DNA from 3 places in the Metabacillus flavus genome. Region 2 is predicted to be linked to each of the others. Evidence: riboswitches for the same ligand, from Rfam matches in the RefSeq annotation. Region 2 holds a riboswitch; each other region holds the start of a gene.
What was found. A riboswitch is a leader RNA that binds a small molecule or an ion and turns the genes downstream of it on or off. The one in region 2 is predicted to bind cyclic di-GMP.
Positions count from the first base shown of each region.

Region 1: another riboswitch for cyclic di-GMP. It lies ahead of J9317_RS12660 (anti-repressor SinI family protein); the one in region 2 lies ahead of J9317_RS18415 (swarming motility protein SwrAA).
Region 3: another riboswitch for cyclic di-GMP. It lies ahead of J9317_RS14810 (glycoside hydrolase family 191 protein); the one in region 2 lies ahead of J9317_RS18415 (swarming motility protein SwrAA).

Region 1 covers NZ_JAGVRK010000001.1:2,464,526-2,467,802, forward strand. Annotated here, with positions in the region: gene J9317_RS12650 (DEAD/DEAH box helicase) at 1-228, shown strand, start outside; gene J9317_RS12655 (YqhG family protein) at 240-1,034, shown strand; cyclic di-GMP riboswitch class I at 1,189-1,282, shown strand; gene J9317_RS12660 (anti-repressor SinI family protein) at 1,312-1,446, shown strand; gene J9317_RS12665 (helix-turn-helix domain-containing protein) at 1,538-1,873, shown strand; gene sipW (signal peptidase I SipW) at 1,878-2,441, opposite strand; gene J9317_RS12675 (hypothetical protein) at 2,438-2,983, opposite strand; gene J9317_RS12680 (hypothetical protein) at 3,015-3,248, opposite strand.
Region 2 covers NZ_JAGVRK010000001.1:3,603,404-3,606,680, forward strand. Annotated here, with positions in the region: gene J9317_RS18410 (ligand-binding sensor domain-containing protein) at 1-580, opposite strand, end outside; gene J9317_RS18415 (swarming motility protein SwrAA) at 1,029-1,457, opposite strand; cyclic di-GMP riboswitch class I at 1,542-1,628, opposite strand; gene J9317_RS18420 (5'-nucleotidase C-terminal domain-containing protein) at 1,768-3,277, opposite strand, start outside.
Region 3 covers NZ_JAGVRK010000001.1:2,898,339-2,901,615, reverse strand. Annotated here, with positions in the region: gene J9317_RS14815 (PTS fructose transporter subunit IIABC) at 1-203, shown strand, start outside; gene J9317_RS14810 (glycoside hydrolase family 191 protein) at 578-1,462, opposite strand; cyclic di-GMP riboswitch class I at 1,498-1,588, opposite strand; gene J9317_RS14805 (hypothetical protein) at 1,654-2,880, shown strand; gene J9317_RS14800 (tetratricopeptide repeat protein) at 2,877-3,277, shown strand, end outside.

The sequences.
Region 1 (3,277 bases), 1.1 Mb from region 2:
TTGAAGCTCCTGTATGAAAAAATCAATCTGTTTGAAAAAGTAATTGGGCAGCTTGATGAAATTTTAACGAGGATGGAAATTACGAACTTTGAAGAACATCTTCAGGATATCTTATTCCACTCAGCATCTGATGGAGAAATGAAAATCAAAATGGAAAACCTTACTTCGATTCTTGATTTTGCACAGCATGAAACAGAAGGAAAAAAAGCGGCCGGAGATATTATTTAGGAGGGTGACGAATGAATCAAAAAGAAATCCATAACTTACTGGAAAGATTCTTTGAAGCCAATCAATGTGAGATTACTGAAAAAACAACCGGGGCGCTGGCCATACAGCTGACGATTGATATGGATAAGGAACTTATGAACCGGCCCTTTTACTGGCATTATCTTGAGAAAACAGGCGGAGAGCCAAATCCAATGAAACTTAATCTTTTAACGGATAAAGACGGGGTATTAAACGAAGAGAAAACGGAATTTGTTCATTTAGGCTCTCCGAGATTGCATCAGATTTTCCAGTCCGCCCGCAAGCTCGGCTCTTTTGCCCGCATGTATGAAAGACCAAATGCAGGAAGCGGACAGAAGCCCCTCCACCCTTGGCTATGCATGAATATGACCGTTTCCTATCAATGTGATATGAAAAAAGATTTCGTCTATTCCATTGGCCTCCATCTAATAAGCGGAACGATGGTTGAAAACTTTCAGGACCGTCTAAACCATCTTCAATTAACGCCGAAGATCCCTGATTTCTGTTTTACTCTTTCCCCGCTGATTCTGCCCAAAAGCGGGATGATGAGAATCCGCCAGCACATCGAAAACAAGGTAGCCGAGGATGACCACACATGGGCAGAAGAAGCAAGGCAGAGATGGAACGCTGACCTGATGCTTTTACAGCACTTCTACGAAGACATGGAAGAAAAGCCGGAGGTTTACGAGCTGGAGAAGGAAGCGCTGAGAGAGCTTTACGAGCCTAATATCCATATTTCTGTTAATAACGGGGGTATTTTTTACCTAAATCAGAGAACTATTTTCTAATTATATCGGCAGAAAAATCAAAAATTTTAATATATTTTTCCATTTCGACACAATTCAGCACCATTTTTTATTTTTCCATTCTATAATCGTGGTACAAAGGTTTTAGAGGTGAATAGAGACTATAGAATCACCTTTAGCGGGGAAAAGCTGTTCGGTCAGATAAAGGCAAACCTGCTGAAAAGCAGGGACGCAAAGTCACGGGTCTAAGGTTGTCCTCTTTGGGCAATGATGATCGCCGGATTGCCTGAAATACATACGTATTTTAGGAGGAAATGGGATGGAGAATGTAATGGTTAAAGAAGAAATGGATTTGGAGTGGAAGGAATTGATCCTGGCTGCACTTGAAATGGGGATAAGCAAAGAAGACATTCGGCATTTCCTACAATCTAAGCAGGATGAATGCAGCAATTGACCTACATGTCGAAAAAATTTTGTCGATTTTGTTCGATTTACCGAAATATTCCCTTCGTTATATGCTATAATATCTGAGGGAAGGTGATGTCATGATTGGTGAACGCATACGCAAATACCGCAAGGAAAAAAATCTTTCTTTATCTGAACTAGCAGACAGGGCAGGCGTTGCAAAATCCTACCTAAGTTCGATCGAACGGAATCTTCAATCGAATCCATCGGTTCAATTTTTGGAAAAGGTTTCATCCGTGCTTGGCATTTCCGTTAATACGCTTTTAAATGGCAATACAGAAGATGCTTATGCAAATCAGCTTGATCAAGACTGGACATCACTTGTGAAAGAAGCAATGCAGTCAGGTGTTACAAAAGATCAATTTCGAGAATTTCTGGAATTTAATAAATGGCGAATGGATCAGCCAAAAAAATAAACGGTCAGGACTCATGTCCCGGCCGTTTATTTTTTTGAATATGCCGTTCTTCAATTTTAAGAATGGCTTGCCATATTGTCAAAATAGAATAAATGATTAAGATCAGACCCGGTACAATCGCCGTCAGAGCACCGCCCTCTTTCGTCCGGGCAAAATTGCTCACGTAACCTGCATACGGCACCGTAAATCCTGTATATTGAGCGACCACGTTATCCGATTGAACCGGTGCTGAATCCTCGGACTTGTTGTTATCACCCTTAGTCCGGTATACAGCCTGTCCTCCGCTCATCACTTTTTGAGTGATTCTATGTGTCGCCAGGTCATATTCATCCATCCAGAATGTAATGACATCGCCCGTTTCAAATCTCGTCATATCCCCGCCCGTTTTCACGGCTATCACTGAGCCGGTTTGAATACCCGGCTCCATCGATCCTGAGAGGACCGTTTTTAATTGATATCCGAAAACCTGCGGCTCTCCACCGGATGCCTTCGATGAAAAAACGGCTAAAGCAAGTCCAATTAAAACGAAAAACAGTAAAATTGTAAATCCTCTGCTTATCAGTTTCATTCGGGTTCTCCTTGAGTGCCTGCCGGTTCTTCAAGAGCTTTTTCCTTCTCAGGCTCCTCCTCTGGTATGTTAGCATCTTTGGACTTTTCTTCTTTAACCCGATCCTTTACTTTCAGATCCTTTTCGGTATTCTTTATATGTTCTTCCTTGTTTTTCGGCTGTTCCTCTTCTTTATCCGGTCTCTTTTTATTCTCTTTTTTTGGAGGCGGGCATTCTGACACCGCAATGCTTGAACTTGCAGTCCGAATCGTCTCTTTTTCGTTTCCTTCATACCCCGGCCGCTGATCCGCTTCTGCATAATAGGTGCCAGGTTCGTCCGTTTGAATGGAAAGATGCCCCGTCTGATTCGCCCCTATTTGACCAAGTGTCCCTTCTGCTATTACCTTATCATCTTTATAAATGCGATAGCCTGTAGGTCCGATCATGCCGAATCCGGTATTACGAATTGAAAAAGGAAGATTCACTGAACTGCAAGCAGTGAGAGGCTTTTCCGGGCCTCCTTCTTCAAAACCCAGTTTGCTTCCATCCCACCATGACCCCATTTGAAACCCAATTTCCTGAGCTCCTTTTTTGCTAAAATAAGCTTGAACGGGCGATGCCGAAATAGCTGAAACAATTAGAACGGTCAAAGAAAATACCGATGTCCGAAATATGCGTCCCTTCTTCTTGTTCCTGCTGCTCCCCATTCTTTGTCCCCCGTTCGATATGTAGAATCTGCATTTCACATGCTGGTATATCGTCCTCATCCATTACCTTGGCGTTCATCCCGAAAAAACGAGTATAAAAAGGTAAAGGCGGATGCATCACAACCAAAATCTGCTGTTCTGCCTCCGTCC
Region 2 (3,277 bases):
CGAGGCCCACATATAATATGTTATTGTCTTCATCATATTCAACACTTCTTGCGTACTTGCGTCCATTCATCACAACACCGAGGCTGTCAAAACCCTTGTCATCACTGTATGTAAAGACCGTTCCGCCATATGATGTTACACCAAGCACACGATTTTGCTTTGAATCATACGTTAAGTCCCAAATGGTTGTATTGGATGCTGAAGGTTCCTTACCTAAATCTGATAGCTCTTTTGTATCAGGATTATAACGGTAAAGATTTTTGTTCGGAGTAGATCCCAGCCAGACCTGACGATCCGGACCCACCTCAATTGACCAGGCCGCAGTAGCCTCTGTCAGGGTCTCCATATCAACAACTTGCTTCGTCTGCAAATCCATAACCACAAGCTTAGCAGGCTCACCCTGCAGCAGTGCGTAATAAAGCGGACGTCCATACTGATCCTGTCCGGCTTCACCTCTAATTACATTTACATATTGAACTTGCGGACCAATATTCTCATACGGTCCTTCCGTGGCAGATGCGGGGAATGCGAGCACTGAAATGAGGAGCAAGGCAGATAATGACATACGAAGTAACTTCACAATAATATCCTCCAAAACCTTTCTTTAATCCAATTTCCCTCCCAGAAAATCCGATTATTTCTCTAATATGTATATTCTACCAAACGTTAGGATTTATGTCTTAGGAATTTGGAAAAACGTATTAAAAACATCGGGAGAAAATGTATACTTTTAAAATTATCAAATTCAGGTAAATTTTTCACTTCTGAGACTTTAAAGTTTTGTAAAGATGCAGCATAAAAAAACCCCTCACACTGATGTCAAGAACAGCATGAGGGGCTCCCGCTTTATGGAAATTTGAAAGGGGAAACAAGTTTAATTGAAAGAATCTAAATGCGAAGACGTATGTTGTGTTGAATCTCTGTTTATTCTGCGTCTATGTATGTGGCATACAAAATATCATTCGATACTTTCGTCCTAATTGTATCATAATTTTTTCCTCAATTGTTAATAATTTTTATGTTTTTAATTATTGAAGGAAAAAATTACTTTTTCTGGGTATGTAATACTCCATGGTCGTTTCAAAAGACCACAGATTCGTATTCATTAGGGAGAAATCCACCTTTTGGTATTGGTCTTTTTCATTTAAAATTAACTGCTCAAGGAGCATTACATCATTTTTAAGCCGTTTAAATGAATCATATTCTCTCGACTTATTCGACCTGCCGATATGATGCTGGATATAGTCTTCAAGCGTGTTACTGGTGATTTCTGAAAAACTTGCAAAATTCGTGTAATTTACACAGAATTGTATAAACAAAGTGACTGCATTCTCTGCTTTTCTGCTCTTGAATATTTGATTCTTTGTCATAAGCGAATCAAGTTCCCTCCGAATTGAATAGCTCCTCAGCTGCTTACTATTCATACGCTGATCAAACGGGCTTACCTCATTACTCATTGCTATGTATCCTCCATTATTAAACCTGAGCCGCATAAGCTTAAACTATCTAAGTTATATAACTTTAGCGTAAGCACTATCCCCAACGGCGGCCTGACAATCTTAGCATCATCATGCCTTAGACTCATGGCTTTGCGTCCCTGCTTTTCAGCAAGTTTGCCTTTATACTGGTATATTTTGATTTTAAATCAATAGTGACTATTATACTATTATTATGGAAGATTATCTATAATCTTCTTTAATTATCCTTCATAACAGAGAAAAACCCCTGCTGAAATGTTTTCGCAGAGGTTTTTGAAGCTAGCCTTAATTATTTTCCTGCATTTTGATCGATTATACGTCCTTCAACAGCAGGCTTAATACCAGGATTAGCCTTTAAATACTGACTAAACGTCTCCCAGTCTGTATAACCCGGTTCGCTGACCCGGCCTTCATCGTAAGCCTTTTTGAACATAGAGTAATTATCTCCACCAGCAGCAGTAAATGCGTTGGTAGCCACTGAGTACATTTTTGCGGGATCTAAATCTGTATAATTGGTGCCATCTTCTTTCACTTCTATATTTACGACCCGCTGTCCAGCAGGTTTCGAGCTGTCATAAGTGAACTTCATTCCTGCTACGTGAAGAAATGCTCCCGCCTCTTTTGGAGCCAGTTCAACACTATGTTCAAGAGCTGCCTTAATTTCGTCCCCTTTAAGGTTCATAATCGCAAGGGAGTTTCCGAATGGCATAACCGTTAGGATTTCACCCATTGTTACGTCTCCAACGTCAATGGACTCGCGAATTCCACCGCCGTTTTGAACAGCAATTACGGTTTTAGGGTTGATTGTTTTGGCTCTTGCAAGCATCCCATCTGCAATCAGATTTCCAAGGTTTGTTTCCTTCGTGCGGACATCTGCACGAACTCCATTAAGAGCCACTTCTGATTTTCCAACCACTTCGTTTTTAACCTTATCAATAGCCGGTCTGTACTTCGTGTTAAGGATGGAAGCCGCTTCCTGATCTTCTTTAATCACGTATTGATCTCCTGACTTTTGATCGATATCAATCAGTTTGCCAGCTTGCTTAATTACTTTTCCCTTCGTGTCAAATTCCACATCAAGAACACCAAGGTTTTTGCTTAACTCACCAGTCTGAACAATAACCGTTGGCTCAGCACCTGTGTTGTCCATAACCGGTGCACTCAGCATGGTATGAGAATGACCTCCTACGATTACGTCAATTCCTTCTACTTCTTTTGCGAGAGTTACATCGTTATCTCCGCCGCCATCCTGGTAGCCGATATGTGTTAACGCAACAATTTTGTTGATGCCTTGTGCTTCAAGCTGCTTAACCGCTTCTTTTGCTTCAGCAATGTAATCTTCAAATACAACGTCTTTACCAGGGCTTGAAATGGTGGATGTCTCAGCTGTTGTCAGCCCGAAAATCCCCACTCTTTCTCCATCAATATTTTTCACAATGGCACTGTAGGATTGGCCATCCTTCGGTTCAGCTGAAACGTCAGATCCGGCATAAGCTTTCATATTGGCATCTTTAGAGAAATCAACATTTGCGCTAACGAATGGAAACTTTGCTTTTTTAACAAAATCGGAAAGCACAGCTGTTCCAAGATCAAATTCGTGATTACCAAATGTCATCGCATCATAATCAAGAAGATTCATTAGCTCAAGGTCAGCCTGGCCTTTAAATTCATTAAAGTAAAGCGTTCCGGAAAATACGTCTCCTGCGTTTAGAAGCAGTGAATTTTTCTTTATCGCTCTCGTTTCTTTAATGGATGTGGCAAGTCTTGGAGCACGGTCCAGGTTTGCATGCGTGTCATTT
Region 3 (3,277 bases), 710 kb from region 2:
GGGTCATTCCAGCATCGGTGATCGGCGCATCGACAGCAGGAGCTCTGTCGATGCTGTTTAACATCAAGCTTCCTGCACCTCATGGAGGGGCATTTGTTATTCCAGTTGTAGATGGCAATCCGTTATTGTATATTCTCGCCATCCTTATCGGAGCAGCTGTAACAGCTCTTATCATCGGATTCTGGAAAAAGCCTATAAAATAAATGGCGAAAGAGACTGCGGAAAATAGTCCGCAGCCTCTTTTTTGTATTCCGCATGTTTACCTAAATTAAAGGGTAATAGGTTAGGAAGAATATTTATTGCGAAATAAGTTACCTTTTTACCTGAATTTTAAATATTCTAAATAGACTAAGTCGATAGAAATGGGTACAATGAATTATATCGGGTGGTAGGACCTTATAAAAAACCAGACTCGCATTTGAGGCAAGTCTGGTTTTACTGAGCCTATTCGAATATTGTCAGCATCTTACGGCTGTGCTACAAATAATGTAAGTCAATTAAAGTAGATTAGAGTCTATTAAGAATGGAGAACTAGTTATTGTCGAAAAATACCGGGTATTTTAGGCTAATATAATAATTACCATCTATTAAAGTCTTTAGTTGCCTTATAATGGAGAAATCCCTGCTGAAGGGAATACCATTCACTCTTAGAGTGCTGTTCAAAAGAAACAGTAAGAACTTTAAGTCCAGTTTCCTTCTGAATGGCTTTTAAATCGCTCATCTGATTTTTAGACCAAGCATCTTTAGAGACAACATTGTGGTTGAAATTCTCCCACATAATTGCATCTACATATTTTGCACTTGTTGTTTTGAGAGTTTCCATGCCCCAATTCTGAATAATTCCAAGAGAAGGGTATGTGTTTTTTACACTTTTAAGCAATTCCTCGAGACCTGCGCGCTGTTTGGCAAGCTCGTCCGGATTTCCGCTGAAATAATCATCTATATTTCCAACGGTGTCGAAAAAGACGCCATCCATATTTTTACTGTAAACTTGGGCTTCAATTTCAGAAAGCAGCAATTGTCTGAAGTGCGGGGAAGACATATTCATCAAGTAGGAATCCCATTGCTGAATATAATATTTCTGACTGGATTGCTGATAGTAATCTGCAGGCTGAAGTTTTTGCAAAAATGCGGTATTCCAATTATCAGCTTCCATCGAGTTGATGTAGCCGAATACTTTCGTACCATTTGCCTTAATCGTTTCGATTTGGGTTTTGGTGTAAAGAAGAGGCTCTATTATGACAAGGTCATAAGCCTTCATCTTATTGATAATAGCCGGGGTGGGAGCATCGTAGAAAATTTTGTAGGTTTTCACGTCATCAAACACTCCATTTGCAGCAGAAACATTTTGGACAGAAGCAGCGGGAAAAGAAGTCGTTAAAGCAGAAGCAGCGGGAGATAAAGAAATAATACTAGATACAGCAAAAAAAGCCAATACAAAAAATCTGATTACGTTATTCATTTGTAATCCCTCCGTTTTTTAACGAGGGATGGTAGCTTCGCAGGCTGGCGATCGGTACTTCCATGTAGAAGTCGACGACCCATGCCTTTGCGTCCTTGCTTTTCAGCAAGTTTGCCCATCACCTTTTGTCCTAATCATATCAGCCTATTTTTCTGAACTCAACCTATTTTTTATAAAAGGCAGTGATTCGAATGATCTACAGACAATCTAATACTATTCTAAAATTAACTGAAGCGATTGGACTATCCATTTTAAGCATCATCCTGGTTTTCCTCTTTACGGACAGTCTCCCTGTGCTGAATGAGGTGCTTTGGTCTGTTGCAATTGTCCTTATTTCTATGAGGTATGGCTTATATTTTGGTCTGATTCCTTTTTTTATCGCCTTTTTAACCTCGCTTGCTTACGAATATCAAAGCGGTGGCGATCTATATCTTTATCTGACAGACTTAAATCATATGCTAGCGATGATGCTATTCTTTTTCCTGCTGCTTTTTACTGGACTATCAAGTAAATCTCATAAAGAAAGATATTCTGATATATCATATTTATATGAAGAAATTTCTGAGGATAAAAAACTTCTGGAAGAAACATTAGACGAAGCATTATCTGTAAATGAGAGTTATAGAAAAAGATTTTTAGAATCAGAGGATCAGTATGCAGAAATGTATGAAATGATTACTGCGCTTCATTTTACGGATTCAGACACAATTTTTAATGAAATGGTGCGCATTGTCAACCAAAAATTCAAAGGCAGCCAGCTTGTTTTATACCTTATTTCCAATCACGGGGATTCAATACGTTCCAAAATAAATACAAACAGAGATGGAAAGCTGAAATCGAATTATTGGATGGCGGAAATGCCATCTCTCTTTAACAAAGTGATGCAGGAAACTTCTCATGTGCTGTTCAGGTCTCCAGAAGATGATCCTGCATCCCCCGCGCTGGCAGGACCGGTTTTTATTTATGGGGAGATGAGATACTTACTCGCAGTGGATGGAATTGATTTAAAGTCGTGCACATCTCAGCAGATTCAGTGGCTTGACTGGTGCTTAAAGTGGATGGGGACAAGGCTTGGCTTTGCCTACAAATATGAGCGGGAGCAGAATCACCATGAAAGATATCCCGGTACGGGAATCTTTAAGCTTGCCTCGTTTTTTAAACGATTCAATGCAGAGCTTGAAAGGGCAGAAAAGATTGGTCAGCCGTTTGTCATTTTTGAACTGAATACAGCCGGACTTTCACTGGATGAAATCGATCTCTTGATGAAAAACCAGCTGAGGGAGCTTGATACAGCAGGCTGGGATGAAGAGACGGAAATTCTTTATGTGCTCCTGCCGGGTGTAGAACCTGTAAACGAAACGGCAGTGAAAGCGAGACTTCAGAGAGCTCTGGAAAAAGAGGTGGATTCGTTAAGATGATATGGATTTTTGCTGCAGGGTCTCTTTTAGGAATAACGGCAGCCTATCTGCTGTCCAGATTTTTCTATGCCAAAAAAATGGAACAAAATCAGTACGGTCTTCTTGCGTTATGGATTCTTCTTTCAATCGCGGTTCCCGTTGCTGGTTTCGCATATGGCTGGTTTTTGCTCTTGGTATACATGAGACAACAGGACGGCACTTTCATGGAGGAATATTCTAGCTACATTCATAATAAGGTGTACAATTTTGAGAGTTTGAGAGAAACGCTGAGGCAGGACCGGGAATTGCTGAACATGACGAGCCACAGCGCGGAAAATACCTGGATGATGAAGAATCTCCTGCTGCGTATGTCGAACGAGAATACAGTCAATCAGGAAAAGATCATTAAGAAAGGACT